Regions from separate parts of the Vibrio sp. V31_P5A7T61 genome, predicted to be linked through region 2. Evidence: predicted binding sites of a transcription regulator. Region 2 holds the regulator's gene; the other holds the start of a gene.
What was found. Region 2 encodes PurR, which represses purine synthesis genes. Its sites were predicted from a motif close to TNANGNAAACGTTTNCNTNA; they were not measured.
Positions count from the first base shown of each region.

Region 1: purL (phosphoribosylformylglycinamidine synthase) is a predicted target of PurR. The motif match lies at 1,837-1,856, and genes of this name have one in related genera.

Region 1 covers NZ_WXWI01000033.1:64,657-80,291, reverse strand. Annotated here, with positions in the region: gene mltF (membrane-bound lytic murein transglycosylase MltF) at 157-1,665, opposite strand; gene purL (phosphoribosylformylglycinamidine synthase) at 2,008-5,904, shown strand; gene CAG58_RS07905 (DUF3622 domain-containing protein) at 6,149-6,400, shown strand; gene CAG58_RS07900 (DUF4250 domain-containing protein) at 6,509-6,700, opposite strand; gene CAG58_RS07895 (YaeP family protein) at 6,703-6,906, opposite strand; gene CAG58_RS07890 (proline--tRNA ligase) at 7,169-8,890, opposite strand; gene tsaA (tRNA (N6-threonylcarbamoyladenosine(37)-N6)-methyltransferase TrmO) at 8,983-9,678, opposite strand; gene CAG58_RS07880 (type B 50S ribosomal protein L31) at 9,797-10,051, shown strand; gene ykgO (type B 50S ribosomal protein L36) at 10,055-10,180, shown strand; gene CAG58_RS07870 (AbgT family transporter) at 10,439-12,028, shown strand; gene CAG58_RS07865 (YaiI/YqxD family protein) at 12,151-12,597, opposite strand; gene CAG58_RS07860 (hypothetical protein) at 12,594-12,896, opposite strand; gene CAG58_RS07855 (GNAT family N-acetyltransferase) at 13,897-14,409, shown strand; gene CAG58_RS07850 (DUF3301 domain-containing protein) at 14,428-14,730, opposite strand; gene CAG58_RS07845 (DUF3549 family protein) at 14,741-15,635, opposite strand, start outside.
Region 2 covers NZ_WXWI01000025.1:104,832-120,466, reverse strand. Annotated here, with positions in the region: gene CAG58_RS05445 (ATP-dependent zinc protease family protein) at 1-392, shown strand, start outside; gene CAG58_RS05440 (inactive transglutaminase family protein) at 401-1,909, shown strand; gene CAG58_RS05435 (alpha-L-glutamate ligase-like protein) at 1,911-2,885, shown strand; gene hemB (porphobilinogen synthase) at 3,321-4,301, shown strand; gene mukB (chromosome partition protein MukB) at 4,716-9,173, opposite strand; gene mukE (chromosome partition protein MukE) at 9,170-9,898, opposite strand; gene mukF (chromosome partition protein MukF) at 9,879-11,216, opposite strand; gene cmoM (tRNA uridine 5-oxyacetic acid(34) methyltransferase CmoM) at 11,213-12,007, opposite strand; gene elyC (envelope biogenesis factor ElyC) at 12,123-12,929, shown strand; gene purR (HTH-type transcriptional repressor PurR) at 13,312-14,322, shown strand; cyclic di-GMP riboswitch class I at 14,528-14,610, shown strand; gene CAG58_RS05395 (TfoX/Sxy family DNA transformation protein) at 14,727-15,317, shown strand; gene CAG58_RS05390 (alpha/beta fold hydrolase) at 15,556-15,635, opposite strand, start outside.

The DNA.
Region 1 (15,635 bases), on a different contig from region 2:
AGCAAGGTAGAAGTAAAGTGTATCAATACTTTATTACCGTTAAATTTCACACTAGATATTTATGATTTTTAAGTATAAAAATCAAGATATTTTATTAGCGAACACCGAATTTTGTTGGGTAGATGATGAGACCGGTCGCTGTTCGCTAATCAGGATTTACTCGACGTCGACGTGATGGTCATTACTCTCATCCGCGCTCTCTTCTGGCTCGATAGTAATCACTAACAAGTCATCGATTCCGAGATCGGTATCGTTGCTGTGATGTGGATCCATATGGCCGATAATACTTTGATAATAGCGACGGATGTTTTCAACATAAGCGCGAGCTTCATCTCCACGAGCATAACCATAACGCGTTTGCGAGAAATAGCGTTGTTGACGCAAAAGAGGAAGACGATCTTTAACATCGGCCCAAGCATCCGGCGACCCACCTTGTTGGCGAGTTAGGCGGCGAGCATCCATCATATGCCCATAGCCAATATTATACGAAGCCAATGCAAACCAGATTTTTTCATGCTGCGGAACACTGTCTGGAATGCGTGCAACCATTCTGCGTAGATACTCGACACCACCTTGAATCGATTGCTCTGCATCGAGTCGATTGGTCACTCCGACACTGCGCGCCGTTGGTAAGGTGAGCATCATCATTCCGCGAACGCCGGTTGGCGAGCGAGCAATCGGATTCCAGTGTGACTCTTGATAAGCCACCGCAGCAATTAAACGCCAGTCAAATTCTTCTGAATATTTTTGAAACAGCGGTGCCCATTTAGGTAAGCGAGTTTCCAAAGCACGGATAAAGGCGCGAGTATCCACATAGTCAAAGTTACCAACATGACCAATGTATTTCTCTTCTAAAGAGGCTAAGCTTCCAGATTGTTTGAGATTACCGAAAAACTCAATCATTAACGCATATAAGCTTTCATCATCTGAACGCCGCATAAACCACGAAATAGGCTGGTCTTCGGTCATTTCAAAGGCCATCGCGATATCTGGATAAATACGTTGTGAGAGTGAAATTTCTACTGAGTCTGCCATGGTAAACAGCAGCTCACCTTTAGAGACCTGTTTCAATAGCTCACTCACATCACTATCATTATCAATCACGTATTGAAAATCAGGATAACGCTCGGCAACGCTGGCTAATGTCGTAGTAAAATGAGAGTCGTTGACGATTTTAAAAATAGGCTGCTGATCATTATTTGCCAACAGTTCATCTTGTCTGGCGATTAACTGATTAATGTTACGAGGTCGCCATTGGCCAGGTTTATACACCACCTGTTGCGATACATAGTAATAGGCTGGCCCAGCGCGATACTCTTTTAAGCGCTGTTCTGATTGACTTAACCCAGCAGCAATAATATCTATCTCGCCATTTTTTAACGCTGGAAAGAGACTCGATGTACGATAGGCCGGTTTCATTTCTAACCGTACCCCTAGTTCACGAGCAAACTCTCTTGCTAATTCATAATCAAGACCCGCGGGACCATCTGGGCCAATGAAATAGGACAGCTGATTATTCAACGTACCGACTCGTAATACGCCTCTCTCGCGGATTTTTTCTAGCTCACTTTTCGGCTCAGAGTCAATTTGGCAGCCGCTGAGAACGAGCAGGGTTAATGCTAGCCATAGCGCACGATAGAAAAACGTGAAAGAAAATGGGGTCATTGATTAGCGATCTCTTACATCCGGTATGTCTTTATACCAAACCCGAGGCGTTGAAGGCAAAGTTTATACACCATCGCTCAGGAATAGGAACTTAGCGACCTTATTTTTCTGAGCTTCTTGAACAACCTTGTCGAGCGAGCAATGAGGGCTGGTGCAAAATATACGAAAAAATGGCGCAAACGGTTGCTTTTAGTGTTACGTCACAAAAAGAAATCCTCTATAATGCCCTCGCAATAATGAGTCGACATTGGTATTTGTTTATTAATTCATACATAACTATTTGTAATGTAATGAACTTATTCCAATTTCATCTTAATCACTTGTATATAGAGACCTAAGCTCATGAGAATTTTGCGTGGCTCCCCAGCGCTTTCTGAATTTCGCATTCAAAAACTGCTCGAAACGTGTCGTCAACAAGACCTACCAGTTACTGGTATCTATGCTGAGTTTATGCATTTTGCTGATCTTAATGCTGAGCTCGACAGCGCTGAACAGAGTAAATTGCAACAATTACTCACTTACGGCCCAACGATTCAAGAGCACCAACCACAAGGTTTACTGTTGCTAGTCACGCCGCGTCCCGGCACCATCTCTCCTTGGTCTTCTAAAGCCAGTGACATTGCTCATAATTGCGGCTTAGGCAAAATTAAGCGCTTAGAGCGTGGCACGGCTTATTATATTGATAGTCAGAGCCCACTGACTGAGGCTCAAAAAACCGAACTAAGTCAATTACTTCATGATCGGATGATGGAAGTGGTATTCAGTGATTTAGAGTCGGCGAGTGCCTTGTTTACTGTCGCCGAACCTGCACCATTGTTACCAGTTGATATCCTCACCGGCGGCCGCGCTGCGCTTGAACAAGCAAACGTTTCCCTTGGTTTGGCATTAGCCGACGATGAAATTGACTACTTAGTCGAGAGTTTTACTCGTTTAGGTCGTAACCCTAATGACATTGAGTTAATGATGTTTGCGCAAGCTAACTCTGAGCATTGTCGCCATAAAATCTTTAATGCCGATTGGACGATTGATGGCGTAGAGCAGAAAAAATCGCTGTTTAAGATGATCAAAAATACCTTTGAAGTTACCCCTGATCACGTCCTTTCTGCTTATAAAGATAACGCTGCCGTTATGACCGGTTCTAAAGTCGGCCGTTTCTTCCCGGATCCCGATTCTCGTCAATACACTTATCATCATGAAGATGCCCATATCTTAATGAAGGTAGAAACGCATAATCACCCAACGGCTATTTCACCATGGCCCGGTGCGGCAACGGGTTCGGGCGGTGAGATCCGTGATGAAGGCGCAACCGGTATCGGTGGTAAACCGAAGGCTGGATTAGTCGGTTTCAGCGTGTCTAACCTACGTATTCCTGGGTTTGTTCAACCGTGGGAAAGTGATTTTGGTAAGCCAAGTCGGATTGTCACCGCGTTAGACATTATGCTCGAAGGTCCACTAGGCGGCGCGGCGTTTAATAATGAGTTTGGTCGTCCTAACTTATTGGGTTATTTCCGAACCTATGAAGAGCAAGTGATCTCTCATGCGGGAGAAGAGGTTCGCGGCTATCATAAACCGATTATGATCGCTGGTGGGATGGGCAATATTCGCGCAGATCATGTGCAGAAAAAAGTGATCCCTGTTGGTGCGCAGTTAATTGTGCTGGGTGGCCCAGCGATGAATATTGGACTTGGTGGTGGTGCGGCATCGTCGATGGCATCGGGTCAATCAGCAGAAGATTTGGATTTTGCTTCTGTACAACGTGAAAATCCGGAAATGGAACGTCGCTGCCAAGAGGTTATCGACCGCTGTTGGCAAATGGGTGACGCTAACCCGATTGCCTTTATTCATGATGTTGGGGCGGGTGGTATTTCTAATGCCCTTCCTGAGTTAGTCAATGATGGTGATCGCGGCGGTAAATTCCAACTCCGTGATGTGCCCAACGATGAACCGGACATGAGTCCACTAGAAATCTGGTGTAATGAATCTCAAGAACGTTATGTGCTAGCGGTTGCTCCAGAAAACATGCCAGTGTTTGAAGCGATTTGTAAACGTGAACGCGCCCCTTATGCGGTGGTTGGCGAAGCGACTCAAGAGCGCCATTTAACCCTTGAAGATAGCCATTTCGATAATACGCCGATTGATATGCCGATGGATATTTTGCTGGGTAAGCCACCGAAAATGCATCGTCAAGCCACTACGCAACAAGTACAAAGTCCGGCGTTAGACCGCTCTAATATTGAGATGAATGACGCTATTGATCGCGTCCTACGCTTGCCAGCCGTGGCCGAAAAAACCTTCTTAATTACCATTGGTGACCGCTCGGTAACTGGATTAGTGGCACGTGATCAGATGGTTGGGCCTTGGCAGGTGCCAGTAGCGAACTGTGCGGTAACCGCGGCCAGTTACGACACTTATCATGGCGAAGCGATGTCAATGGGCGAGCGTACGCCAGTTGCGTTGCTCGATTTTGCTGCTTCAGCACGCTTGGCGGTTGGTGAAGCGATCACCAACATTGCCGCCACGCATATTGGTGATATTAAACATATCAAGCTGTCTGCCAACTGGATGTCGCCAGCAGGGCACCCCGGTGAAGATGCCGGGCTTTATGCTGCAGTGAAAGCAGTTGGTGAAGAGCTTTGTCCGGCATTAGGGTTAACCATTCCCGTCGGTAAAGACTCCATGTCAATGAAAACCCAATGGCAAGATGATCAAGGGCAATCTCAATCGGTGACGTCACCATTATCACTGGTGATTACCGCTTTTGCTCGGGTGGAAGATGTGCGCAAAACCATCACTCCTCAGTTGAGAACCGATAAAGGTGAAACAAGCTTAGTTCTGATTGATTTGGGTAATGGTAAAAATCGCCTTGGTGCAACAGCGCTGGCTCAAGTTTATAAACAGTTAGGCGATAAGCCAGCAGATGTTGATAACGCTGCGCAGTTAAAAGGTTTTTATAACGCGGTTCAAACGCTGGTCGCCCAGCAACAAGTGCTCGCTTATCACGATAAGGGTGATGGTGGTTTACTGGTTACGTTAGCAGAAATGGCCTTTGCTGGGCATTGTGGGATTGACGCTAATATTGCACCATTGGGCGATGACCACTTAGCGATTCTGTTTAATGAAGAGCTTGGCGCTGTATTGCAGGTGCGCAACGAGGCGCTGACTTCAGTACTGGCTACCTTAGCGAATCATGGATTACAAGCCTGTTGCCATGTGATTGGTACTGTAACGAACTCGGATACGTTACGTATTACTTCAAATCAGCAAGTTGTGGTTGAACGTAACCGCACCCAGCTACGCACTATTTGGGCAGAAATGACCCATAAAATGCAGGCATTGCGCGATAACCCACGCTGCGCTGATCAAGAGTTTGCGGCTAAGCAAGATAACCTTGATCCGGGCTTGAATGCTCAGTTAACGTTTGATGTCCAGCAAGATATTGCCGCGCCGTATATTGCTAAGGGAAGCAAACCCAATATGGCTATCTTGCGTGAGCAAGGGGTCAACTCACACGTGGAAATGGCTGCTGCCTTCGATCGCGCTGGCTTTAATGCCGTCGATATTCACATGAGTGATATTTTAACGGGGCAAGTCGCTCTTGATGAGTACCATGGTTTGGTCGCTTGTGGCGGTTTCTCTTACGGAGATGTGCTCGGTGCTGGTGAGGGATGGGCGAAATCGGTCTTATTTAACCCCCAAGCTCGTGAGCAATTTGAGCGCTTTTTCCAACGCCAAGATACCTTTTCATTAGGGGTATGTAACGGTTGTCAAATGCTGTCTAATTTAAAAAGCTTGATCCCGGGTGCTGAGTTATGGCCACGGTTTGTGCGCAATGAATCTGAGCGTTTTGAAGCGCGCTTTAGTTTGGTGGAAATTCAACCGTCGCCGTCACTGTTTTTTAATCAGATGGCTGGTTCACGGATGCCGATTGCCGTTTCTCACGGTGAAGGCCGAGTGGAAGTGCGTGATAGCCGTCATTTAGACGCGATAGAGCAATCTGGTACGGTGGCGCTGCGTTTTGTGGATAACCATGGTCAAGCGACTCAACAATACCCGAACAACCCGAATGGCTCGCCAAATGCGATTACTGGCTTAACGACCCAAGATGGCCGAGTGACGATCATGATGCCGCATCCTGAGCGAGTATTCCGTACGGTTGCCAACTCATGGCATCCTGATCATTGGGGAGAAAATGGTCCTTGGATGCGTATGTTCCAAAATGCGCGTAAAAACCTCGGTTAAGTTTACTTTTTAATGGAGCGATGCTCGCGCTCTAATACCCCATCAAGCCGCGGTTCGTCTGCGGCTTGATGCTATCGGTTGAGCGTAAAATTTTGCAAAAAAAGCGGAAAAATAGTGAAATTTGTGCTCTAATGCCGCGCTTACCAAGGGATGGTGTTCAACATATTCAGCGGCTAAGCCAGTCGGCTCTAAGCGCGATTAACGTTGATGAGTAATCCCTTCTTCTTCCCTTAGGAAAATGAAAATGTCAGACAGTAAAAAATTCACGATTAAAGTGACCGAAAAGAATAATGGTTGGGCGGCAGAAATTGTTCGTCAAGTTACCTCCCGTCGCACCGTCGTTTCAAAGCGCGAAATGGGTTTTGAGAGCGAAGCACAGGCACAAGCTTGGGCTGAAAAAGAGTTGATTGGTTTTATTGAAAGCCAAGCTAAGCGTAATGAGCGCAAAGCCGTTGCAAGAAAAGAAAAACAAGAGAAACAAGAGAAACAAGACTAACGCGTTTCGTTTCGTCGACTTGTTGGATGATAAAAAACCCACTTCAATTTGTGGGTTTTTTACATTTATGGCCCATACCATCTTGTCTATCAAGTCGAGCTATGCGTATTAGCGAAACTGACCAACCTCAGGTAAAAACTCAAACCCCGCATTGGCCAAGCGTGCTTCTAATGCCTGACGATCGATAGCAAAATGATCACTCAACTTATCAAGGTCACCAGCAAACTCATCGCGCAGCTTCATATTAACGATACTCATCAGCATGATGGGATCCATATTCGCAAAATTGTCGAGCATCATGCTTAGTCCTCAAAATCAGAAATGAGCAAATTGGCAGCAGCGAAAGCGGCTTTTTCTTGAGTGTCTTTAGGCAGAGTCGGATCGGCAGCAATATCATTTAAGGTTTTTACTGCGCAGGAGATAGCTTTAGGGATATAGCCTTGATCGCCACTGCCAATTTGTGCGTACAGCTCGCGGACTAAATCACAACAATCGTAAACTCGCATCTGGGTTTCCTATTGATAGATGATAACGGCTCGCAATGATACACAGGGTATGTTCAGAAAACAAAATCATTCTCTCGTTTCCGACTTGAAGCGATAAGGGCTCTATACATTAATGGTGAATAGATAGTCTTGGAACCCACATGGGATAGAACTGATTTTTGCCGTTTTTAAGGTGGAGCTTTTAAGCAGCATCGATAAAAAAGGCTGCCATTCAGCAGCCTTCATTGAGAATGAGTGATGGATGATCATCCACTCACATCGCTTATCTATCGCCCAATTGCTCGTGAATAAAGCTCACCATATTGGCCATGGGGACGGCAGATTTTTCACCACTGCGACGATGTTTATACTCAAAGTTGCCTTCATCCATGCTGCGATCACCGATGATGATCGTATACGGAATACCGATCAGTTCCATATCCGAGAACATCACGCCTGGGCGCTCTTTACGATCGTCAAACAAGACTTCAATACCGGCTGCGGTTAATTCCGCATAGAGTGTTTCCGCCGCTTGTTGAACTCGCTCAGATTTGTGCATGTTCATTGGTACAATCGCGACTTGGAAAGGGGCGAGTGCATCTGGCCAGATAATGCCGTACTTATCATGGTTTTGCTCGATGGCTGAAGCCACAACACGAGAAACCCCAATCCCATAACAACCCATTTCTAAAATAGTGTGTTTACCATTGGAATCGAGTACGCCACAGTTCATCTTTTCCGAGTAGTTAGTCCCTAGCTGGAAGATATGACCCACTTCGATACCGCGTTTCAGCATCAAGGTTCCTTTACCGCATGGGCTTGGGTCGCCTTCAACGACGTTACGCAGATCTTCCACTTTCGCTAGCTCAACATCACGGCCCCAGTTAATACCGAAGTAGTGTTTGCCGTCAATATTGGCACCCGCGCCAAAGTCACTCATCACCGCTACAGTGCGATCAACGATAAATGGTAGCTGAAGGCCGACTGGTCCAAGAGAACCAGGACCTGCACCAATCAGCGCGCGAATTTCTTCTTCGCTGGCCATTTCTAATGGAGCGGCAACTTCAGCGAGTTTCTCTGCTTTGATTTCATTGAGTTCATGATCACCACGGATGATCAGTGCCACGATAGGGGCATCGATCTCATCAGAGGCTTTGACAAACAGTGTTTTAACGGTTTTCTCGATCGGTAGACCGTGCTGCTCAACCAATTCAGCGATGGTTTTTGCGTTTGGTGTATCAACCAGCGTCATTTCTTGGGTTGGAGCTGGGCGCTCGATTGCTGGCGCTACCGCTTCCGCTTTTTCAATGTTGGCTGCGTAATCTGACTCAGTAGAGAAAGCAATAATGTCCTCACCACTTTCAGCCAGCACGTGGAATTCATGCGAACCGTTACCACCAATCGCACCGGTATCGGCTAATACGGGACGGTAATCCAGCCCCATACGATCGAAGGCTTTACAGTAAGCGTCGTGCATCGCTTGGTACGATTTTTCTAGACCATCTTTGTCGATATCAAAGCTGTAAGCATCCATCATACAAAATTCACGGGCACGCATCACACCAAAACGAGGGCGGCGTTCATCACGGAATTTGGTTTGAATTTGGTACAGGTTCAACGGCAGTTGCTTGTAAGAGCTGACCTCGTTACGAACGAGGCTGGTTATTACTTCTTCAGCCGTTGGGCTAAGAACAAACGGACGAGTATGGCGGTCAGTAAAGCGAAGTAGTTCCGGGCCCATTTTTTCTGAGCGGCCGGTCTCTTCCCACAGTTCAAACGGCTGGACAACGGGCATCAAGGTTTCAATCGCACCGGCGTTATCGATCTCTTGACGAACGATGTTTTCGACTTTACGCAGTACACGCAGACCAGTAGGTAGCCAAGTATAAAGACCTGAAGCCAGCTTACGGATCATACCTGCACGTAACATGAGCTGGTGGCTCACGACTTCAGCGTCGTTTGGAGTCTCCTTCAGAGTAGAAAGAAGATATTGACTGGTACGCATTCTATGGTATCCGTTTCATCATGATTGAAAAGCCCCTCATCATTATGAGGGCGTAAAATTAAGCCTTGTATAATATCAGCCAATCGGCTTTGTCAAAAGCGTTCAATGCTCGTTACTGTCACTAACTTATCGAGAACGGTAAATTTCACATTCAAATTGAACAAATTGACCGCATATTCCTTATTGTCCAGTTGGTTTTTCTTGTAGGCGGGACGTGGATCTTGCGCTAAAACCTGCTCAATCACTTGTTGTTCATGGTGATGTCCCGTAAGTCTATTGAGTTGTGTTTGTGATTGAGGGGAGAAAACCACAGGCAACCGCTCTGGTTCATGGTCGGCATAGCCTCCGGTCGCTTGAGGAATTGCATCCGAGTATGGAATATAAGGCTTAATATCAATCACTGGTGTGTGATTGACCAAATCGACACTGCCTAACTCAAGAAACAATTGCTCACCTTGTTTGGTTATCCCTTTTAGTTCAACGGCAGACATACCGATGCCATTCGGGCGAAAGGTTGAGCGGGAAGCAAAGACTCCAACCCGTTCATTGCCACCAAGGCGAGGTGGTCTTACCGTTGGCTTCCAGCCTGCGGCCAAATTTTGATCAAATAAGAACAGTAACCAGAGATGAGAAAATTGTTCAATGCCACGCACGGCTTCCGGGGTATTCGCCGTCCCGAGGAGTTTTAAACGTGCGGTTGCGGCGGGCACTAAGCGAGGTTGACGAGGAACCGCAAATTTTTCTTGATAGGGGCTTTCAATAATACCAATAGGATCAATTGTATACATAACCGAACGCTGAATAATAAGAATGAGACATGCCAACATAGCACATTTTTTACTTGCATTTTCAGTTGATAATGATTATTAATTGATATGTTATAATATATCAATTTTCGGAGGGGCTATGAAAGTAGGAATTCATCCTGAATATCGACCAGTGGTGTTCCATGATACCAGTGTTGATAAATATTTTATGATTGGTTCGACATTAAAAACCGATCGCACGATCGAGTGGCAAGATGGCAAAACTTACCCTTATTTTACGGTCGAAGTTTCAGCAGAATCGCACCCTTACTACACGGGTAAGCAGCGTGTGATTCAAAAAGAGGGACGTGTGGCTAACTTTAATCGTCGCTTTGCTCAATTTACCAAGGAATAAACCATGAAAGTCTTAAGTTCGTTAAAAAGCGCAAAATTACGCCATCCAGATTGCCAAATTGTCAAAAGACGGGGCCGTTTGTACGTGATTTGTAAAACCAATCCGCGCTTTAAAGCCGTGCAGCGTTAAAAATTGGACAGGATCATGAACAGCGAAAGGAAGGCGGTTTAGGTTCGATCACAAAACACGTTAAACAGTAATGACTCATCAGATGATTGATTTACCGATTAATCATCTGATTTTTTGTTTAAAATTGGTTAAAAATAAGACTGAAATTTACACTTTGTAACATGTTCAATTTTTACTTATTCGTTTCCTCAAGTAATCTGCGCTCGATTTTGACATTTTTGTCACATATGAGTAGGAATAATAACAAGGAGGGAACAGATGAGTTCATCTGCTTCGATTAATCAACCAGCACCGAAAAAACCGCGCTTTACACGGTTTTTAGATGCTGTGGAATATTTAGGGAATTTATTACCTCATCCCATCACACTGTTTGCCATTTTTTGCGTGGCAATTTTAGTCGCCTCAGGTATTGCTGGTTATTTTGAAGTATCGGTTGTCGATCCCCGACCTGAAGGTGCAAGAGGTCGTGCTTCCGATGGTATGATCCATGTGGTCAGCTTACTGAATGGCGATGGTTTACAGCGCATTGTGACCAATCTTGTTACTAACTTTACCGGTTTTGCTCCTTTGGGCACGGTGTTAGTTGCCATGCTGGGTGTCTCGATTGCTGAGCATTCTGGCCTGCTGTCTGCTGCGATCCGTGGCATGGTGATGGGCGCTTCAAAACGCATGGTTACGTTTACGGTTATTTTTGCCGGTATTATGTCTAACACGGCGGGTGAACTGGGTTATGTGGTGCTTATTCCACTTGCCGCCATGCTGTTCCATTCATTAGGGCGTCATCCTTTAGCTGGCTTAGCGGCTGCGTTTGCGGGTGTTTCTGGTGGTTATTCTGCCAACCTACTCATTGGTACGGTCGATCCGCTGCTTTCTGGGATTACGGAAACGGCGGCGCGAATTTTGGACCCAGAATACATCGTAGGCCCAGAAGTAAACTGGTACTTTATGGCCGTTTCCACCTTCTTTATTGCAATTGCTGGTGCTTGGGTTACGGAAAAAATTGTTGAGCCTAAATTGGGTAAGTACAATGTGGCTGAAGCGGGTGATGATTTATCACAAGATAAAATGGGCTTTTTGACCGATGTGGAAAAGAAAGGCTTAAAATACGCTGGATTTGCCACCGTCGTTGTCTGCGGACTATTAGCTTGGACGATTGTGCCGGAAAATGGCGTATTGCGTCACCCTGAAACCGGGCTGGTTGCGGGTTCCCCGTTCTTACGCAGTATCGTTGCTTTCATCTTTGTGTTCTTTGCTGTTCCTGGCTTTGTCTACGGTAAAGTCGTTGGTACGATGAAAAATGACCGCGATGTGATTGATGCGATGGCAAAATCCATGTCCTCAATGGGCATGTATATTGTGTTGGTATTTTTTGCCGCTCAGTTTGTAGCATTTTTTAGCTGGACTAACTTTGGTCAAGTGTTTGCTGTCGGTGGTGCTTCCTTCTTGCAAACCATTGGTTTGACTGGTCCAATGCTGTTTTTTGCTTTTATTCTGATGTGTGGCTTTATTAACCTGATGATCGGCTCGGCTTCAGCACAATGGGCGGTCACGGCACCTATTTTTGTGCCTATGTTGATGCTTGTTGGCTATGCACCGGAGACCATTCAAGCGGCGTACCGTATTGGTGACTCTGTGACCAATATCATTACCCCCATGATGAGTTATTTTGGTTTGATATTAGCGATTGCGAGTCGATACATTAAAAATCTAGGCATTGGTACGCTGATTGCGGTCATGATCCCTTATACGATTGTCTTTACATTAGGTTGGAGTCTACTGTTCTTTGTATGGGTGTTTGTGCTGGGTATGCCTGTCGGGCCGGGCGCTGCAACCTATTATATTCCTTAATCTTTTCACTTTAACGAAAGAGTAAAAACAGGCTTAACGCCGCTGCGATGATGAAAATGGCAGCGGCGTTTTTTGATCGTAAACAGGGGCATCTCGATATGACCAAGATTATCTGACAACGTTTAGCGTCGGCGAGTCAACCAGCGATCGAGATGGTTAGCGAATTCACGTCGCTCGGTTTGAGATAACGCATTGGGACCACCCGTTTGAATACCGCTTGAGCGCATGGTATCGAGAAAATCTCGTATGTTCAGCCGAGCTTTAATGGTTTCAGTGGTAAACAGCTCTCCTCGTGAACTCAGTGCTAATGCACCTTTCGTGATCACTTCGTCGGCTAATGGGATGTCTGAGGTGATAACTAAATCTCCCTTTTCGACTCGCTTAACAATTTCATTGTCGGCAATATCAAACCCAGCAGGAACTTGCAATGCAATGATATTACTGCGTTTAGGGAGTGGGATTTGATGGTTAGCAACAAACGTACATTCTACTCCCGTACGTTCAGCGGCTCTGATCAGGGTTTCTCTGATCACCTTCGGACACGCGTCGGCATCGACCCAAATTTTCATCTTGATTCCTTCTGATTGGTCAGTTCGGCGGCTAACTGTTCGACTCTAGTACTGAGCATCGCGAGTTGCTGTTCAAGTTGGGTAATACGTTGTTGATCCGTCAGTGGAGTAACGCTATTGGCCTCAACCTTTGGGACTCGTTGGGCTTGTTTCCAACTTGTTATTGCTGCAATAAGGACGGGGATTGGCAGCGAGGTGCTAAGGCGAGATTTCACCAGAGCCACCGTTGGCGCTTTTCCCTGTTGTTGTAATTGCGTGAAAATAGCCTGTAATTCATGCGATAGATCTTTACTGAGCATATTCTGTCCTTGTGTCATGGATAGTGCCTATCTTACCCATAAATGATGGCTTCGTGTTGAGTTTTCTCTTCTCTCAGTCTTTGTTCTTTTGGTAGCAAAAGAGGGCGTTGCGTGTAAGAGATCGCTTACCTGTGATGTGCGAGAAAAGCGCTACGTTATTGAAGTCTTAAGATATGAAAATTCTAATAGATTGTTTTATAAGTGATTAAATTTAATGTTGAACTATTTGAGTGATATGAAACTTGAACTTGGGATTGAATCGTGGCCAGAAGTGAGTAGATTAGTAGCTGTCGCAGCGGAAGTGACAAGGAATAGGAATGACACAAGGAGTGTTGCTTCAAGGATGAGACGGTGAATCGGAACATCGCCGCAAGGATTAGGACTCATTAAGGATATGACCATTGACATGAGGTTGATGGGCAAGGAAAGCTGGACCCTATGGAATAGGTCGGGACCCCTTCAGGATGAGGGTAGGACACCGCTCAAGGAACAAGTGAAGGAAACTAACCAGGATCGGTTAGTGTCATGGATGAATAGGGACACCGCCAAGGTGGCGATGCATAGGATAAGGTCACTGGATTGTACCGCTACTATTAGGGACGATGCAGGGAGCACGAACAAGTAGCTGGATTGCTATAAGTAAGACTTAAGCCCCGATACCATGTGTGTCGGGGCTTTTCTTAGTTCGGATAGGGCAGTGAAAACATGATGTTGCTGCCGGTAATGTCGAACGGTTTGAGTATAATGATAATTATAATAATGTGATGTTGAGCAAATGACATCAAGATCAATACGTCATCGTTGGGATTGGTTTACTTTCGCCTACTTCTTCAAGAAAACTCCGCAGTGGCTTAGCGCTGTTTATATCGCGAGACGGTGAAGTGGCAAGGTTGTCGTGATACCCGCGCTATCATTATGATGGCTACGGAGTACGACGATTTGTTTCTTTACTCGTTTTAGGTATTGAGAGAATTGATATTGTTGAGAACAAGGATGGCCCGTGACGATAGTAACACGTAGAACGTTAATAGTGCCTTATACCGAGACGTTTGAATCTGATTTTTTGATGCTTAATTGTTGTGCTAAAAATCGTGCCCAAATGAATGGCCCGAAAACCGTGGCTGCGGCGAGACAGCAATTTCAACGTATTTTACATGACCCTCACTTACATGCGATGGCTGTGCTGGATAATTATAATCGTGAATACATGGGGCATTTGTACGTTGAAGTCGACGAGCAGAGTGCTGAGTTGGGCTTTGTGTTCGATAAAAGTTATTGGGGACAAGGGATCGCTAATGAGGCATTGCAGGCTTTTTTCCCTAAAATTTGTCAACGATTACACCTTGAGAAGGTGATGGCTAGGGTCAACGCTCAGCATGCGGCGGCTCAATCTATTTTGGATAAATTAGGTTTTGTTTCGATAAGAACGGAAGACGACATTTTTGGCGTGTTTTATGAGTATCAATGGCAACGCCAAACCGAGTTATCCTCATTTGCCAGTTACTCTCTCTGAGCAGTAACGGCGTTAAGCTTAAAGCATTCGGTGCGGCGGCAGATGAAAGCCCGAGGGGGTAAAGCCGACCATCACCAGTTGCCCTTGATAACAATCATCGCCGAGTGCAGAGAATTCAAAATAGTAAACCGTATGCCAACGCCAGCGATGAGCTGGCGTTTTCCATTTATGCTGCCCAAAAGAGACACTGAGTAACTGTAAATCTAATGCTGCACATTTACGTGCTATACACTGTTTGGCTATTTCTGATTGACGACGCTGCTGCCAAAATAGGTAACAGATTAAGCTCAGTAGAATGATGCCAATAAGGTTATCAATCATTCGCTTTCCTTTATGGCGATGAAGGTTTGGTGGCACGCTGTAAATTGACCAGCGCTTGAGAGAGTTCTGGTGAAGGGCTGCTATGGAGTAGCGGTAATAGCACGACTCGCAGCTCTGGTAACATGACTAAATCAGCAAAAATTTGATTAAATAGCGTTTGATCGCCACTTTGCGCTAGGCGCAGTAAAAATCGTTGAGCACGTCCGCTTTGTTTTAGCGCAGACCAGCAACGACCGGCAATAGCAATCAGCACTTCTGGGTGACAAAAAGAAGAGTCATCCAACACTTGATCAATCCATTGAGCTAGCTGCTCTGGCGTCCCTCCAGAGAGTGCTCGGATCAACGCGGCCAATAAAAATAGATCACCTTCAGGTTGCGTGATGCAAACTCGTAATTTCTCATCGAGAGCCTGTGCTAGATCATTAGGTAATGAGCTGTGTTCAAGGGCTCCGAGCAGAGCGTAGAGCACTGGCGAAGGTAAATGGGGTAACGCATTGATGATTAACTGGCTATTATTAGCGTCGTTAAGGCGTGCACAGATATCGCTAATACCTTGCAGGCCAACACTTTGCCAGTTATCCCATCCTAAATCACCCGTTAAGTAATGCTGGGCATGTTCATAATATTGGCTACTTGGCAATGAGAGCTGTCGGCGAATTTGACTATGAATGACCGCCATTTTTTCTTCGCTTGGCTTAAAGGTATAAGGATTATTAGCAAGCTTTTGTTGTTGAGCTTCGGTTAATTCGCCGGTGAGGCGCGAGCCCATTGCTTCGAGAACATAGCTAAGAAACTGGCCTATTTCCGCTTGGGCCAGTAACCCGCGTTCATCAAGGTTAAATTTTACAAACCATATCCACGGTTGTTGGTGTTGATGCCAATAAACAATCGCTAGATGAGCCTGA
Region 2 (15,635 bases):
GTATTAAACAATCGTTTGATGCTCGAATTGATACTGGCGCAGCGACTTCTTCACTGAATGCCGTCGACGTTGAAGAGTTTGAACGCAATGGCAAGAATTGGGTACGTTTTCACCTCACCGGTGATAATAGCGTCAAAGACGATAGCAATTGGATAGAAGCGCCTATTCTCCGTTATGTTCGTATTCGTCAAGCGACCAACGAGCAAACAGAGCGTCGTGCTGTGGTCGAATTATGGGTGAAATTGGGGCCTATTCATCAAAAATCTCAATTTACCCTCGCTGATCGTTCACAAATGACCCATCCTATTTTATTAGGTCGGGAATTTATTCGCGATATCGCCGTGGTGGATGTAAGCCGTCAATACATTCAGACAGAAACTAAAGAAAAATAAGGCCCATTATGACGTCACGAATTCCGTTTTATCTATCCATATTGTTGTTAATTGTGGTGGGGATTACTTTAAGTGTCATGCGTCATCAAAGCTATGGTGTACCATGGACACCCGGTGAAACTCGCCAAGTCTGGGACATTGAAGCGCGAATTGAATTTAACGCGCAAGGTCGGGAAGTCAAAGTCTCTCTCGCCGCTCCTCATACCCAAGATGGCTTTACGTTGATTGGAGAGAATGCCTCTTCTCCGGGTTACGGTATCTCTTATGTCACTACAGAAAGTGGTCGACGTGCAGAGTGGACCATTCGTCAGGCCAAAGGTCCACAGACCATTTATTACAAAACTCAGTTCTTAGTGGACCCACAAGCGAACGCGATTCCTCTCCCGCCAAGCGCACCGATGGTTAAACCCACATTTGACGGTCCAGATGAAACCTCAGCCATCGCACTTATCGAGCAGGCTAACCGTCGTTCAGCGGATGACGTTACCTTTACTCGCGAACTGATTAAAGCGCTCAACGAAGCAGAAAATCAAAACGCCGCCTTACTGCTCAATAAAATGAGTAAAGTCGACGCGGCGCAAAAACTCCTTTCGTATGCACAAATTCCTAATAAAGTGGTTGGCGTCATTCGCCTAGAAGACGGACGTCGGCGTCAATCGATCCAACATATGAATCAAGTCTGGGACGGCAGTAAATGGGTGCTGTTTAATCCAGAAACTGGCACTCAACCGACTCAACCGAATTTGTTGGTGTGGGATGAATCGAATGTTTCTTTACTTGATGTGATGGGTGGACAAAACAGCCAAGTGCATTTCACGATGATTGCGCAAGATGTCTCTCCTCAACAAGCCACCAACAGTAAAGTCAGCGCCGATGGATTATTAAACCTATCCATTCATAGCTTACCGCTTGAAGAACAAGCGATGTTTAAAAATATTATGCTGATCCCTATCGGCGCACTGATTGTGGTTTTTTTACGTGTGATCATTGGTTTAAAAACCTCGGGAACTTTTATGCCCGTTTTGATTGCCGTCGCGTTTGTCCAGACCCAATTAACCACGGGGATCATCGGGTTTTTATTGATTGTCGGCACAGGCTTAATCATTCGTAGCTATCTCTCTAAGTTAAACTTATTGCTGGTCGCCCGAATATCGGCGGTGATTATCTCGGTGATTTTAATCATTTCAATGTTTACTGTCGTCGCATTCAAAATCGGCCTGACCGAAGGCTTAACGATTACGTTCTTCCCAATGATCATCTTATCTTGGACCATTGAACGGATGTCTATCCTTTGGGAAGAGGAAGGCGCTAAAGAAGTGATTCTGCAAGGTGGTGGCTCGTTATTGACTGCCGTGCTGATTTATTTAGCCATGACTAACCCTTATGTACAGCACTTAACTTTCAACTTTATTGGATTACAGTTAATTGTCTTAGCAGGCATTTTATTATTGGGAACGTATACCGGTTATCGCTTAACCGAACTGCGTCGCTTTAAACCCTTGGTAGACGGAGATTAATATGTTTTTTTCTCTTTCTGAATACACCTCCCCTTTCAAGCTACGCCGCAAGGGGATCATGGGCATGAATAAGCGTAATCATAGCTATATTGGTCGCTATAATGATCGCTCCAAATACCCTCTGGTTGACGATAAACTGCAAACAAAACTGATTGCTCAACGCGCAGGTTGTACGGTACCAAAGCTGATTGGCGTGATCAGCAACCAAGGCGATGTTAGGCGCATTCACGAGATGGTCAAAGAGTGGCCGGGCTTTGTTATCAAACCGGCACGAGGCAGTGGCGGCAAAGGTATCTTAGTCATCACCTCACACAAAGATGGCATTTACACCAAGCCCTCTGGCTCGACCATTAATAAAGAAGATGTGGAACGGCACGTCAGTAACGCTTTAGCTGGTCTCTTCTCGCTGGGTGGTAAAAATGACGTTGCCGTGATCGAAAACCTAATCAAATTTGATGACTGCTTTGATGGTTTCAGCTATGAAGGCGTTCCCGATGTACGGATCATCGTCTTTAAAGGCTACCCAGTAATGGCAATGATGCGGCTTTCTACCTCTGCTTCAGATGGCAAAGCTAACTTACACCAAGGAGCGGTGGGAGTGGGCGTTGACCTCGGATCGGGTAAAGCGGTACGTGCTGTACAGTTCAATCGCCCAGTGACCCATCATCCCGATACCGGAAGATCATTATCTGAGCTTACGGTACCGCATTGGGAACGCTTATTAACCTTAGCGGCCAGTGCATGGGAAATGACCGGTTTAGGTTATATTGGAACTGATATGGTCCTTGATAAAGAAGAAGGTCCGATGGTGCTTGAGCTCAATGCTCGTCCAGGATTAGCGATTCAAACCGCTAATGGTGCTGGCTTACTACCAAGGTTACAGCATATTGAAAGCATCGGATCACCACTGATTTATCCAACACCAGCCGAGCGAGTGGCTTATGCCGCGAAACAATTTGGGCTAAAAAACGGGTAATACTCATTAGATGGTGATTACCGCCATTCAATTAACGGTGGACAACTAAGTTTGCAGCTCGACAATAAAGTTCGAAACTTTTCGATGATTTTTTGTCGTAGTTTACCTTGTACTCTGACAAGGTTTTATCCAGAACCATACTGAAGGGCAATGACCGTAACGCAGATTTGCCCCGAAATCGTTTAGTGCAAATACTCTTTTAAATTTTGAAGACATATATTTCCATACTAAAAGTTATACGAAGCCTGAATACAGAAAAGTATTGCGTTGTGGGCTGCCACCTCATTTCTGACATAACTATTGACTAGTTTTGTATTGAAGAGCAGAGTAAAAAAATGTTTTTTTAAATCAAAAAGTGATTTGTTACTAAAGAGAAATCATAAGTGCTGACTAACAAACCTTTACATTGAGTCACTTAAATTAGGATATGGTATTTTGAACACTGCCCCATCACGACGTCTAAGACGCCTCCGAAGTTCCGAAGCTATGCGAGATTTATTAAGAGAAAATCATGTACAACTAGGTGATTTAATTCATCCTATATTTGTCGAGGAACATATAGAGCAACCAGTGCCAATTTCTACTCTACCTGGCATAAGCAGAATCCCAGAGTGTCATTTAGCGGATGAGGTTCGAGAACTTCATGCTTTAGGTATACGCTATGTGATGCCTTTTGGAATATCTCATACTAAAGATGCGCAAGGAAGCGACACATGGAATGATCATGGTTTACTTGCACGTATGATTAAAATAATAAAGTCTGCTGTACCAGATATGATGGTCATTCCAGATATCTGTTTCTGTGAATATACTGTTCATGGGCATTGTGGAGTAATAAAAAATAATAACGTGTGTAACGACCTTACGGTTGAAAACTTGGTTAAGCAATCTTTAACAGCAGCTCAAGCGGGTGCTGATATGTTAGCTCCTTCATCAATGATGGATGGTCAAGTAAAAGAGATTCGTCTGGGCCTTGATGCCGCCGGTTATCATGACGTGGCAATTTTGGCACATTCAGTAAAGTTTGCTTCTTCCTTTTACGGGCCATTTAGGACGGCAGTAGATTGTGGACTCAATGGTGATAGGAAAGGCTATCAACTTGACTATGCCAACGGTCGACAAGCTTTACTCGAAGCTTCTCTTGATGAAGCTGAAGGTGCTGATATTCTTATGGTCAAACCAGGTACACCTTATCTAGATGTGCTTTCCCGCTTAAGACAAGAGACTCATTTACCGTTAGCTGCTTATCAAGTAGGTGGAGAGTATGCGAGTATTAAATTTGCGGCTCTGGCTGGTGCTCTCGATGAAAAGTCAGTGGTGAACGAAACTTTTATTGGGCTAAAACGAGCTGGAGCAGATTTAATTGTCAGCTACTATACCAAGCAGTATGCGACATGGTTAAGTGAAGAAATTTAGCTGAGTATTTGGCTATGAATTTCAATAATTAACATAAGTTCTCTACTATACCAAAACTGTGGACTAAAGGAATGTTCTTTGTCCACATTATTCAATTTTCAGAGTTGGCATATTCGCATTCAAATGTTTAAAGCTTTAAGGTTTCAGCCCATTCTGGCTGAAACACTTTTGTCCAAAAGTGAGTTTCAAACTTTGTAATCACACTTTTTCTTAGGGTAGCCACGTTGATTGAGTCTAAGTTTCAATCTTTATTGTTACATTTGGTCGCTGTAACCACGATGGAAGCGAGCTTCGGAAGTAGAAAGGTTTCAAACTTTAATGTTCTCCTACATCAATACCCGTTCAGCGAAGACAACAATGATCATAAAAAAGCGCCTTATCATCAAGGCGCTTTTTATTTACGAGTGACTCAGCTTAGCTGACAGCATCGGCCAGTGGCAAAGACTCATTTTTGGGTTTTTCACTAGTAAAACCACGCAGTCCGACCACATGCACGTGTTCATGATCTTTAAATACCTTACGCACCAGTTTATAGGTGGTCCCTCTTTCTGGGCTGATATTTTCTGGCGCCGCAATCAATAATTGCATATCCAAACGTTCACACAGTTCAAATAGCGTTGCTATTGATTTAGCATCTAAACGTGCTGCCTCATCTAAGAACAATAAACGGCATGGGATAATATCTTTACTGCGTAGACGACGAGACTCTTCTTCCCAGCTCTGTACGACCATCAGTAAGATAGATTGGCCAGTACCAATGGCTTCACCCGTTGACAATGCGCCCGATTCGGCTTGTAACCATCCATCTGAACCACGATTAACTTCAACACTCAACTCAAGATAGTTACGATAATCGAGTAGCTCTTCACCCAATATTTGTGGTGAACGCTGCCCCATATCGATATGGGGATTGACGCGTTGGAATAGCTTCGCCATCGCTTCTGAGAAGGTATAACGTGAGCTTTCAAACAGATCTTTATGTTGAGCCTGCTGCTCTGCTAAACCACTGAGAAGAACTTCATGGCTTTCACGAACTTTGACATTTAAACGCACGCCATTCACTTGCCCAAAAGCAATATTCGAAAGCCCTTGGTTGAGCATGCGAATACGGTTTTGTTCACGTTGAATGGTTTTACGAATAATGCTCGCCACCGAATCTGAGCTGATCGCTAAACGATTTTCCCGCTGAGTCAGCTCTTCTGTTAGGCGAGCTAGCTCGACTTCCATCTCTTCAATCGCTTCAACAGGATCATCGGTACGAATAATATCTTGTCGAATTCGTTCACGTAAGTGCTGATAAACTGCAATGTAAAACAGTACCTTACGTTCAGGGTACGCATTATCCTCCGAGTGGCGCAGCGCATCACGCAGCGCCTCATTATTCGCCACGGCAAGACGTAGCGCCCCGAGTGATTTATCCGACATGGAGCGTAACTCATCAGCTGATAAATAAGCCAATTCACGTTTATGCAAACGACGTTCAACATCATTTTGGCGGGCTAAACGAAGAACCGCACACCACCCAGCTTTGGCATTAACAACGAAAGTACGTAAATCTTGATACTCTTTTTCTAATTTTTTCAATCGCTTGGCAAGCGATTTCATCTCAATTTCGGTTGAGGTGATTGTCCGCTCATAGTGACTCTTACGGCTACGAGAGCTGTGCAAACGTTCATGCAGCTCATCACGGCGCTGCTGAGCTCTGAATAATGCGTTTTCATCTGGATGTACGCCAAACTCCTGTAGCTCTTGCTTAAACTCTTGCATTGTTTCCAATTTAGCCTGATGAGCACTTTTCAACGATGCCAACACTTGGTTGTACTGATTGAATTGCGCTTGCGCTTGTTTTAACTCTTCGCGAGTACGCTGACGCAGGCTCTCAGCTTGAACTAACTTAGCTTTTAACTGCTCACTGAGTTCGCTACTTTGATTGAGAAGATCCACCGAATCTGCGTAAGCAAAGTGGTGGCGACGTTCAACCAAATCAGCGAGGGCAAAAATTTGTGTTTTGAGTTGTTGCAGTCCGCGATCCGCAGCAAGATATTGCTGTTCTAAGACTTCAAACTGCTCAGGATCAACCTCTAACGCTGAAGCAATCGGCGTCAGTTGTTCAACCGTTTTACCATGAGCATGAAGCCAAGCTTTCGCTTCCACTAACTGAGCTAACTTGGCGTCAATATCTGCGGCTCGTTGGGTTAATCCAGATTCAGACAACAAGCGTAAATGAGGCGCAATATTCTCTAATAGTGCTAATGCCTGTTTACTCAGTTGACGTCGACTGGTTTGTTGCTGTTGTTGATGCTCTAACTCGACTAACTGGCGAGCAAGATGATTGAGTGCGTCACGAGCTTGACTGAGTGCTTGTTCAGGATCCGGCTCAAACGCCACCTGTAAATGCTGAGCAACAAAATCATTAAAACTGCGGTATAAGCGCTGTAACTTTTGTGAATCAAACGCGGCCTTAGCATGCGCTTCGACAACTTCATCACGCTCATCGCGCAGTAGCTCTAAACGTTGCTCACGAGCTGCACGCCCAAACAGTGGGATTTTTGGAAAACGGGAATAGCGCATTTGACGCTGATTGAGCTGAACACAGACCGCACCTTCTAATTCTGCGGCATTAAATGAGCTATCATCGAACGCATCAATATCGCCCTCAATCAGATAAAGATCTTCTGGACAGTCGTCTAACTCGACCAGTTTTTCTTTGATGCCTGAAAGATCAGAGACCACAATCGCGTGACGAGCCGGACCGTACATAGCACTGAAGTACGGCGCATCTTCTAACGTTATGTCATCATAAATTTCAGAAAGTAGAACCCCACCAAGGGTATCGGCAAGGCCTTTAAGACGAGGATCATTCGATCCGCCCGGTGAAGCCAAGCGTTCGATATCTTTCTCTAATTGCTCACGACGTTGAGCTAATGCATCTTTCTGAGCCGATTGGTGTTTTTCACGCTCTAAAATGCTTTGCATCTCAGTCATTACCGACTGTCGACTGTCTAAACCCGCCCCACTTTGCTCACGCAATAGCTGCAATGCTTCTATCGCTTGATGCCAAGCTGGCGCTTTTAGCTCCAACTGTTTGATAGCATTGCGTTGTTCTTGTTCAAGACCACGCTGTTGACTACGCTGATCGCGTAGCACTTCTTGTGCCTCATCAAGCTCTTCTAACAGAGCGAGATGCTTCTCGCGTTCTTGCTGCAATTGGGATGGATCATCAATCATCACCTGAAATTGCTGGTGATAATCAGTCACCGATTGACGCACAGATTGTTGCTGTTCGATACGGTGCTGTAAATCGCGCTGCTGTTCATACCAAAGCGCTTCATTCTGTACGAGTTGCTGTGCTTGCTGTGCTTGAGCGAGTAATTGGTTTGCATGCTCTGCCGCTTGGCTACGAGTGACCTCACCTAAAACGCGGCTCACTAAATGCAAGGCTTCGTTAAACCGCGCGGAAGCGGCCGAAGACATATCGAGCTTATGTTTAACTGCCAGTAATTCGTGGGTGGTTGACTCTTGGCGTGCGCTCAGCTCAATCATCACCGTCTGAGCACTTTCTGCCGTCAAGCTATCATCAGCGAGCTGCTGACGTGCTTTTGCCAAGGCTTGCATTGCTTGTTGATACTGCAAAGCTCGCGTTTGCTGAATGTCTAACGCTTGCTGATAATCTGCAAGCTGAGTTTTCAGACTATCGACTTCCTCTTCAGCCGCAGTGGCTTGGTCTTCAACCATCACTAAGCGCTCTTGCGCTTCTTCAACCACCATTAGCTGCTCTTCAAGACGCAGACTCAACTCTTCAAGATCGTCTTGATAACGGGCGATTTTTTCTTGCTGACGAAGGGCATTTTGTACTAACTGCAGATGATCGGCTGCACTTTGATGATCCTGTTCCAGCGCAGCTTCTTGTTCAAGCAGCGTTTCCAGCTCTTCGTGCACTTGATTCAATAGCCGATTGTGTTCCAGAAGCGTATCTCGAGCGCTGAATAACTCTTGGCGTAACGTCAACGTTTGCTGCACTTTACTGCGACGTTCATTGGCGTGACGCATGTAGTCTGCGGCAACATATTGGGTCGATTCGGTGATTAAATGTTTGAACAGATCACGATCGGCTTGGGTGTTTTTAATCGCTTCCAACGTCATGCGGTTTTCTCGCAGCGCTGACTCCATATCTTGAAACGCTTTTTTCACCCCACCATTTTGTGGCAGTAAGTAATCGCGTAATGAACGGGTAATCGCGCTGGAAATACCGCCGTACAAAGACGCTTCAATGAGGCGATAAAACTTTGATCGGTCGCTGCTATTACGCAGCTTTTTCGGTACCACACCAAATTCAAACATGTGGCTATGATAATCGACGATGGAACTGAACGATTTAAAATGCGCACCTTCAATAGCATGAACGGCATCTTTGACTTCATTGAGCTGTCTCACTCGAGCGTGTTGATCAGAAACACTTTCAATCAAAATATCCGTCGGTTTGATATGGCTAGGTAAACCCTGGATCACAAAAGGTTTAATATCGACTTTTTTATCACGGCCGGCAACTTGTTGAAGTTTTACTGCAAACAGTAAGCGTTGATGGCGAGAATTGACCACATCCAATGCCGCATAGCAGGCGCCAGGTTGTAATTTACCGTACAGGCCTTTATCGCGAGAGGCTTGAGAGCTGCCCGCTTCTGTGGTATTTCGAAAATGCAGTAAACTTTGATCGGGAATTAATGCGGTGATAAACGCCGCCATCGTGGTTGATTTACCCGCCCCATTGCCGCCCGATAACGTCGTCACCAAATTATCAATATCAAAAGTACGTGCGAAAAAGCCGTTCCAATTGATCATGGTCAGCGATTGATACTTACCTCTTTCAATCATGCTTCATCTTCCCATAATGTCGGTTGATCTTCATGTTGTTCGTCAGCAGATACCGTATCCAATAAGCTTTGCTGACTAGGCTCTTGACTATGAACAACGGCTTCACCATCTCGTATCAAACGCAATTGCGCCTGACGTAAATCATCGCCAATACGCACATCGGCTCCAAAACGAAATACCGCTTCGGTAATTCTAAATTTGGTGGTTTCGCCAAGGTGGATAATCATCCCTAGGCGGCGTAAACGACGTAACGAAGTGCGGACTTTTTCAAACAGTTTCTCTTTATCCAAATCTGAACCTTGCGCACGATTGGTCGCAAGCTTCATCAATTTCTTCTCATCGGTCAAACTCAATAACTCTTCATAGAGTTCTTGATACGTAAATAAACCTTCATGGGCAAGACGCTCTGGGCTTAGATATAAGAAGCACAGCACCTTACCAACCAGCATATCTAATTCAGACAAAACACTGCGATTGATCAATGAGGTAGAGCGTGGACGTAAGTAAAAAAAGCCCTCGGGCGCACGAACTAACTCAGTATTATAGCGCTGATAAAAAAGTGCTAACTCTGGCTCAAAATCACTGAGAAACGCATGGTTATCTAAATCATCGCTGGACACATGGCGCCCTGCGCGTAATTGGCTGTCTAAAGCCGGAAAAAGCGGGTTAACAATCGCTTTAGCCAGATTCTCTGGCATATAGTGGTTAATATCGGTCAATGACATTAGCTTGTACCTTTGCACCAAATTGGTTAATCGCTTGCCAATCAGGTTGAATGGCTTGGTAGTCGGATTGTGAATAACCCAAGCGAACGGCTTGGTCGACAACAATACGGGCTAGATCGAAATGATGAGTTCTTGGGTGTGCGGCAAGATAATCACGCAGCACATGACCAAGGTTGATCGGTTGGCCCTGTTGTTTATGGCTCTGAAGCATCCCAGCAATACGCTCTGCAAGCTCATCGTGAACCTTTTGAAACGTTTCATATTCGACAGCGGGGGGAATGTGGCCGGTCACTTCTTCATCTCGTAACATCAGAGTTTCATCGCGTAAATCAGACAAACGCTCGGCCTCGGCATAAGTGAGTAGCCAAGGTTGAGAAAAGTAATCGTGCAGCGACTGGCGTAAACGTTGGCTGAAAGCGCGATTTTGATCCATATCTATCGCCGTGCGAATGAACTTATGCACATGGCGGTCATAACCAATCCATAAATCGATCGCCTGTTGTCCCCAACTGATGATTCGGTCTAATTTCATTTGCAGCACAAACAGCACTTCATCGATAAACTCTAATTCTGGATCGCCGTAAACAATCTCTTGAATATCAAGAATTTGAGTTTGTAATTCGTCGCCTGCGGCTTGAAGCGTATCTTGCAGCTCTCGTAACGTCGATGAGGTTTCAGACAATAAACTTTCACAGTTATGAATCGCTTCTCGCCAATCTTTATTCAATAGATCGGCAATTTGTTGTTTCACGGATTGCTGCTGCTCGTCTAGAACGCGTTGGTTGAGATCGATGCGATCAAAGATTTCACTCACCGAGTATTTTAATACCCCGTAAACATTCTTTTTCCAATGCGCAGGTGTCCCCCCTTGCTGAGCGGAGTTGGCGGCTTTAGCCATTTCATCCGCTAACAAGGAAAGTTGAATAGAGAGTTTTAATTTCGAAAACTGACGATGACGAACATAATAATCGGTAATGCCAATCGCCAAAGGCGACAAGCGATAAATGCTCGCGCCATCGGTGACCTCACTAGTAAAACGACTCAGCAAACGCTGTTTGACGAGCTCATTAATGGCGTTATTAGCCCGAAATGCAGAGACATCACCCGTTTCAGTAAATAGGCGGCTAACAATCGCAAACGCATCATGCAATTCCCCCTCCCCTAATTCTTCATCGAATTTTTCATGGCTCAATACCGCAATCGCTATCAAAAACGCCAGCCGTTCAGCAGGTAAGTTCAAAGAAAAATCGTGCTGCTTCACCCAACTGACGAGTTCATCAATCGGTTGTTCAGTCGCATTGTGAGTCATATCACTCATTGTTCTTCCTGTGGTTGTTTCCTAGCCCAAACATGGATGTAGCGTCCTAAAGATAGATAAGGCTCTTGGCGGCAAAATTGTTGCTCCAATGCCAAAAGGTCTGCAAACTCAAACTCGCCCATATTGGTCATATTGCCGATATAATCGCTAAAGCAACGAATGCCTGACTTACCCATAATTTGACATCCAGCATGTTCAATCCACTGATACACATCAGCAGGGAGCAGCCCTTTTTGTGGCTGTAATTTAAATCGTTTACGATGTGGCATGCCATTTAAAATATGCGGAATATTGCCACATACCGCATTTTTATAAACTAAGCCATGTTGGTTGTAAAACATCACCGAAACCATACCGCCCGGACGCACCAGTGCTAACAGCTGCTGTAAAGCCTCTTGTGGTTCCGTCAACCACTCCATCACCGCATGAAATAAGATGATGTCAACGGGCTCCGTCAAATGTTGCTGCACAGATTGTACGGGAGAATGCACAAAGCGAAATCTCTCCAGTAATCCATGGTCGGTCACCTCTTGTTTGGCTAAATCGAGCATCTCTTGCGAGAGGTCACACAAGGTGATTTGATGGCCAAGCATGGCGAGTTTTTGCGACATTTGCGCCAAGCCCCCTCCCGCATCCAAAATATGCAGGGGCGTTGTCTGACCGTTAAAATGGGTCAAAATTTGCATGAGATCATCCCAAACAATGACTTGACGAATCTCGCCTTTGTCAGAGCCGTAAATATTTTTTGCAAATTTGTGGGCAATATCGTCGAAATTGCGATCTTCAGTCACAGTGGCTTGAGTTATGATAATAAATCGTGCTGCTATTCTGTCATAGGAATGGCAGGAATAAAGGACCTTTCGCTGATTTTATTATCAAGTGCTGTTTTTTCGGACTATTTAATCTATGTTTGAGCTGAAAAAAATCGTTTCTTCTCTACTGATGCCATTACCAGCACTGCTGATGATTGGTTTTATCGGCTTGATGCTGATTATGTTTACCGCAAAGCGAAAGACTGGCTGCTTAGTGGTTCTATTTTGTTTGTCTAGTTTATTGGTTATTTCTTTTCAACCAGTATCCAGTCGCTTATTAATGCCTTTAGAGCGTCAGTACAGCGCTTTTTTACCCATTGAGGGTACTATCGATTATGTTATGGTTTTAGGTAATGGCCATGTCGTCGATGATAGCATCCCACCAACCTCTGAGCTTACCCGAGCCGCGTTAATGCGTCTTAGCGAAGGAATTCGAGTAATGCGGATGTACCCTGGCGCAAAACTGATCCTATCGGGTTATGCAGGCGGGAGTGAAATGAGTCATGCACGCATGCTGGCTAAAGTGGCGCTTGCGCTTGGTGTCGCAAAATCAGACATTATTTTGCTTGAGACGGCGCAAGATACGTGGGAAGAAGCAAGACAAGCGGCCGCTTTTGTTCAGCAGCGCACTCTGGTTCTGGTCACCTCGGCCAGCCACATGCCCCGTGCAATGAATGAATTTCAATCTGCAGGGCTAACGCCTATCCCTGCGCCGACAAATTATCTTGCCCAAACGAATATCAGCCAAGCTTGGGATAAATATATCCCGAGAGCGCTCTATTTAGAACAAACTGAGCGGTATTGGTATGAAACCATGGGGCTAATATGGCAAGCCATGCGCGATTGGGTGAGCCATGAACCCAAATTGAATGAATCATCGCCTGCCGTAGAGGGTGATTGATATTCTTGTTATAAGCGGCATCGTCGAAAAAGTGGTTTGGTGCACAACTTGATAAACATTGTGCACATTTAACATCAATTGGAAGGATTATGGGCCGAATTTGATTGCGAGTTACTGCGTTGCAGTCTAGAATCTTGCTGGTTATTAACAAGATTAAATGTAACCAATAGGCCGCTATTTAACAGCGGTTTTTGTGTTTTTATTACTTTTAGGCTGACGTTAGCCTATACCCGAAGAATGAGACGTTGTAAAAAGGCAGCATCGACAGTGCTTAAAACAAACCTCTCTCCTATCACGATCTCCTAACAGGGCGATTGCACTTTCGGGACATAACTACTGCTCTAGTTACCTAACGCCGAGCAGTCACCGACAGGATAATTTTATGGCTACGATTAAAGACGTTGCACGCCTAGCAGGCGTATCGACAACAACCGTATCTCATGTCATCAATAAAACACGTTTTGTGGCAGAAACCACTCAAGAAAAAGTCTTGGACGCGGTTAAACAGCTGAATTATGCACCAAGCGCCGTCGCACGCAGCTTAAAATGTAACACCACGCGTACGATCGGTATGTTGGTGACTCAATCCACCAATCTATTCTTTTCTGAAGTGATCGATGGTGTTGAAAGCTATTGCTATCGCCAAGGCTATACACTGATCCTCTGCAATACTGGTGGTATCTACGAGAAACAACGTGACTATATTCGTATGCTTGCTGAAAAGCGGGTCGACGGTATGTTGGTCATGTGCTCCGATTTAACGGAAGAGTTACTTGAGATGTTAGAGAGTCATCCCTCGATACCTAAAGTTATTATGGATTGGGGCCCGCAAACATCACAAGCCGATAAGATCATTGATAACTCTGAAGAAGGGGGTTATCTAGCAACGAAATATTTGATCGAAAATGGGCACACTGAAATTGCTTGTCTAAGTGGTCACTTTGTTAAAGCCGCCTGTCAAGAACGTATCGCAGGCTTTCGGCGTGCCATGGCAGAAGCCAACCTAACGGTAAAAGAAGATTGGATTTTAGAAGGCAATTTCGAATGCGATACTGCCGTTCTAGCCGCGGATAAAATCATTGCTATGGATACACGCCCGAGCGCGGTATTCTGCTTTAATGATACCATGGCATTAGGTCTGATCAGCCGTTTACAGCAACGTGGCATACGCGTGCCAGACGATATGTCAGTCATTGGTTATGATAATATTGAGTTAGCCGAATATTTCTCTCCGCCACTGACCACGGTCCATCAACCTAAACGCCGTGTTGGGAAAAATGCGTTTGAAATATTGTTGGAGCGCATCAAAGATAAAGAACACGAAAGACGTATTTTTGAAATGCACCCTGAAATCGTGGAACGTGACTCAGTCAAAAAACTCACCGCTAAATAGATAACCACTTCATTGACCCATTATTGAGCAAAAAAGACTTCAAACCCAATCGTAGCCTTAGCGCCACGATTGGGGGGCAATCTTTGCCTAATTCAAATCAAAATGAAACAAACATCATATAAACAATCACTGAGTGTGATATTTATTCAATGATTTGTTTATTTTATACATCCAAGTTATACTATTTTGTCAATAATGAAACGTGTCACGCACAGGGCAAACCATTTGAAAAGATGGGACGCAAAGCCTCCGGCCTAAACCATAGTGGTAGGTAGCGGGGTTGCCGATGACAAAATAGCTAAAACAAGCAGTCAACTCCCCCTATTATTATGCTTTTTGACGTTTTGCTATTTTCTCGGACCTGATTTTGCTGGCGAATTGCTTAATACACCGAGAATGACAGCATGGATAAACCGGTATTAAAAGATTCAATGCGGCTATTCGAACTGCTTGGCCAGGTCAAGTCGCGCTCAATGTTTGGTGGCTTCGGCATTTTTGTCGATGACACTATGTTCGCTTTAGTCGTCAACAATCAACTCCATCTTCGAGCTGACGATGAATCTGCTAAAGTTTTTACCGAAAGAGGCTATCTGCCCTACGTTTATAAAAAACGGGGCTTTCCTGTGGTAACTAAGTACTTTGCTTTACCTGATACCTGTTGGCTTGATCCAACGACCATTTTGCAGGAAGCAACCGTCGCCTTACGCCAAGCCAAATCGGAGCGAGAGCAGCAAGAGCAGACTAAACCCACTCGTCTTAAAGATCTGCCTAACCTACGTTTAGCAACCGAAAGAATGCTCAAAAAAGCAGGCATTCATTCCGTTGATCAGTTGCAACAAACGGGTGCTGTCGCCGCTTATCAGGCGATCAGACAAAGTCACTCATCTGATGTCAGTTTAGAGTTATTGTGGGCGTTAGAAGGGGCAATCGAAGGTAAACATTGGTCGGTGATCCCTCCAAGTCGTCGTGAAGAATTGAAAAAAAACCTGTTTTAATTTTGATATCTAGCCCGCTCACTGAGAGTCAGTAGCGGGTATATCTACCAATCATAACGCCTCCTAATAAGCATCATGATTCCTTGACCTTAATCATTTCGATATCGTTTGCACAATTGAAGCTGACAGCTCGCCAACCATTTCCTCTAATCTCTATCAATATAAATCAACAACATGATTGGCTTAAGACAAGCATAGCTGCCCAACAATCGTGCCATTCAATCAGTTGACACTGAGATTAAGTCACTGAATGAGATAAAGTCGTTGCTGTACTTTGCCGCTGGATAAATTGAATCGACAGTTGGTTAAACAACTCCG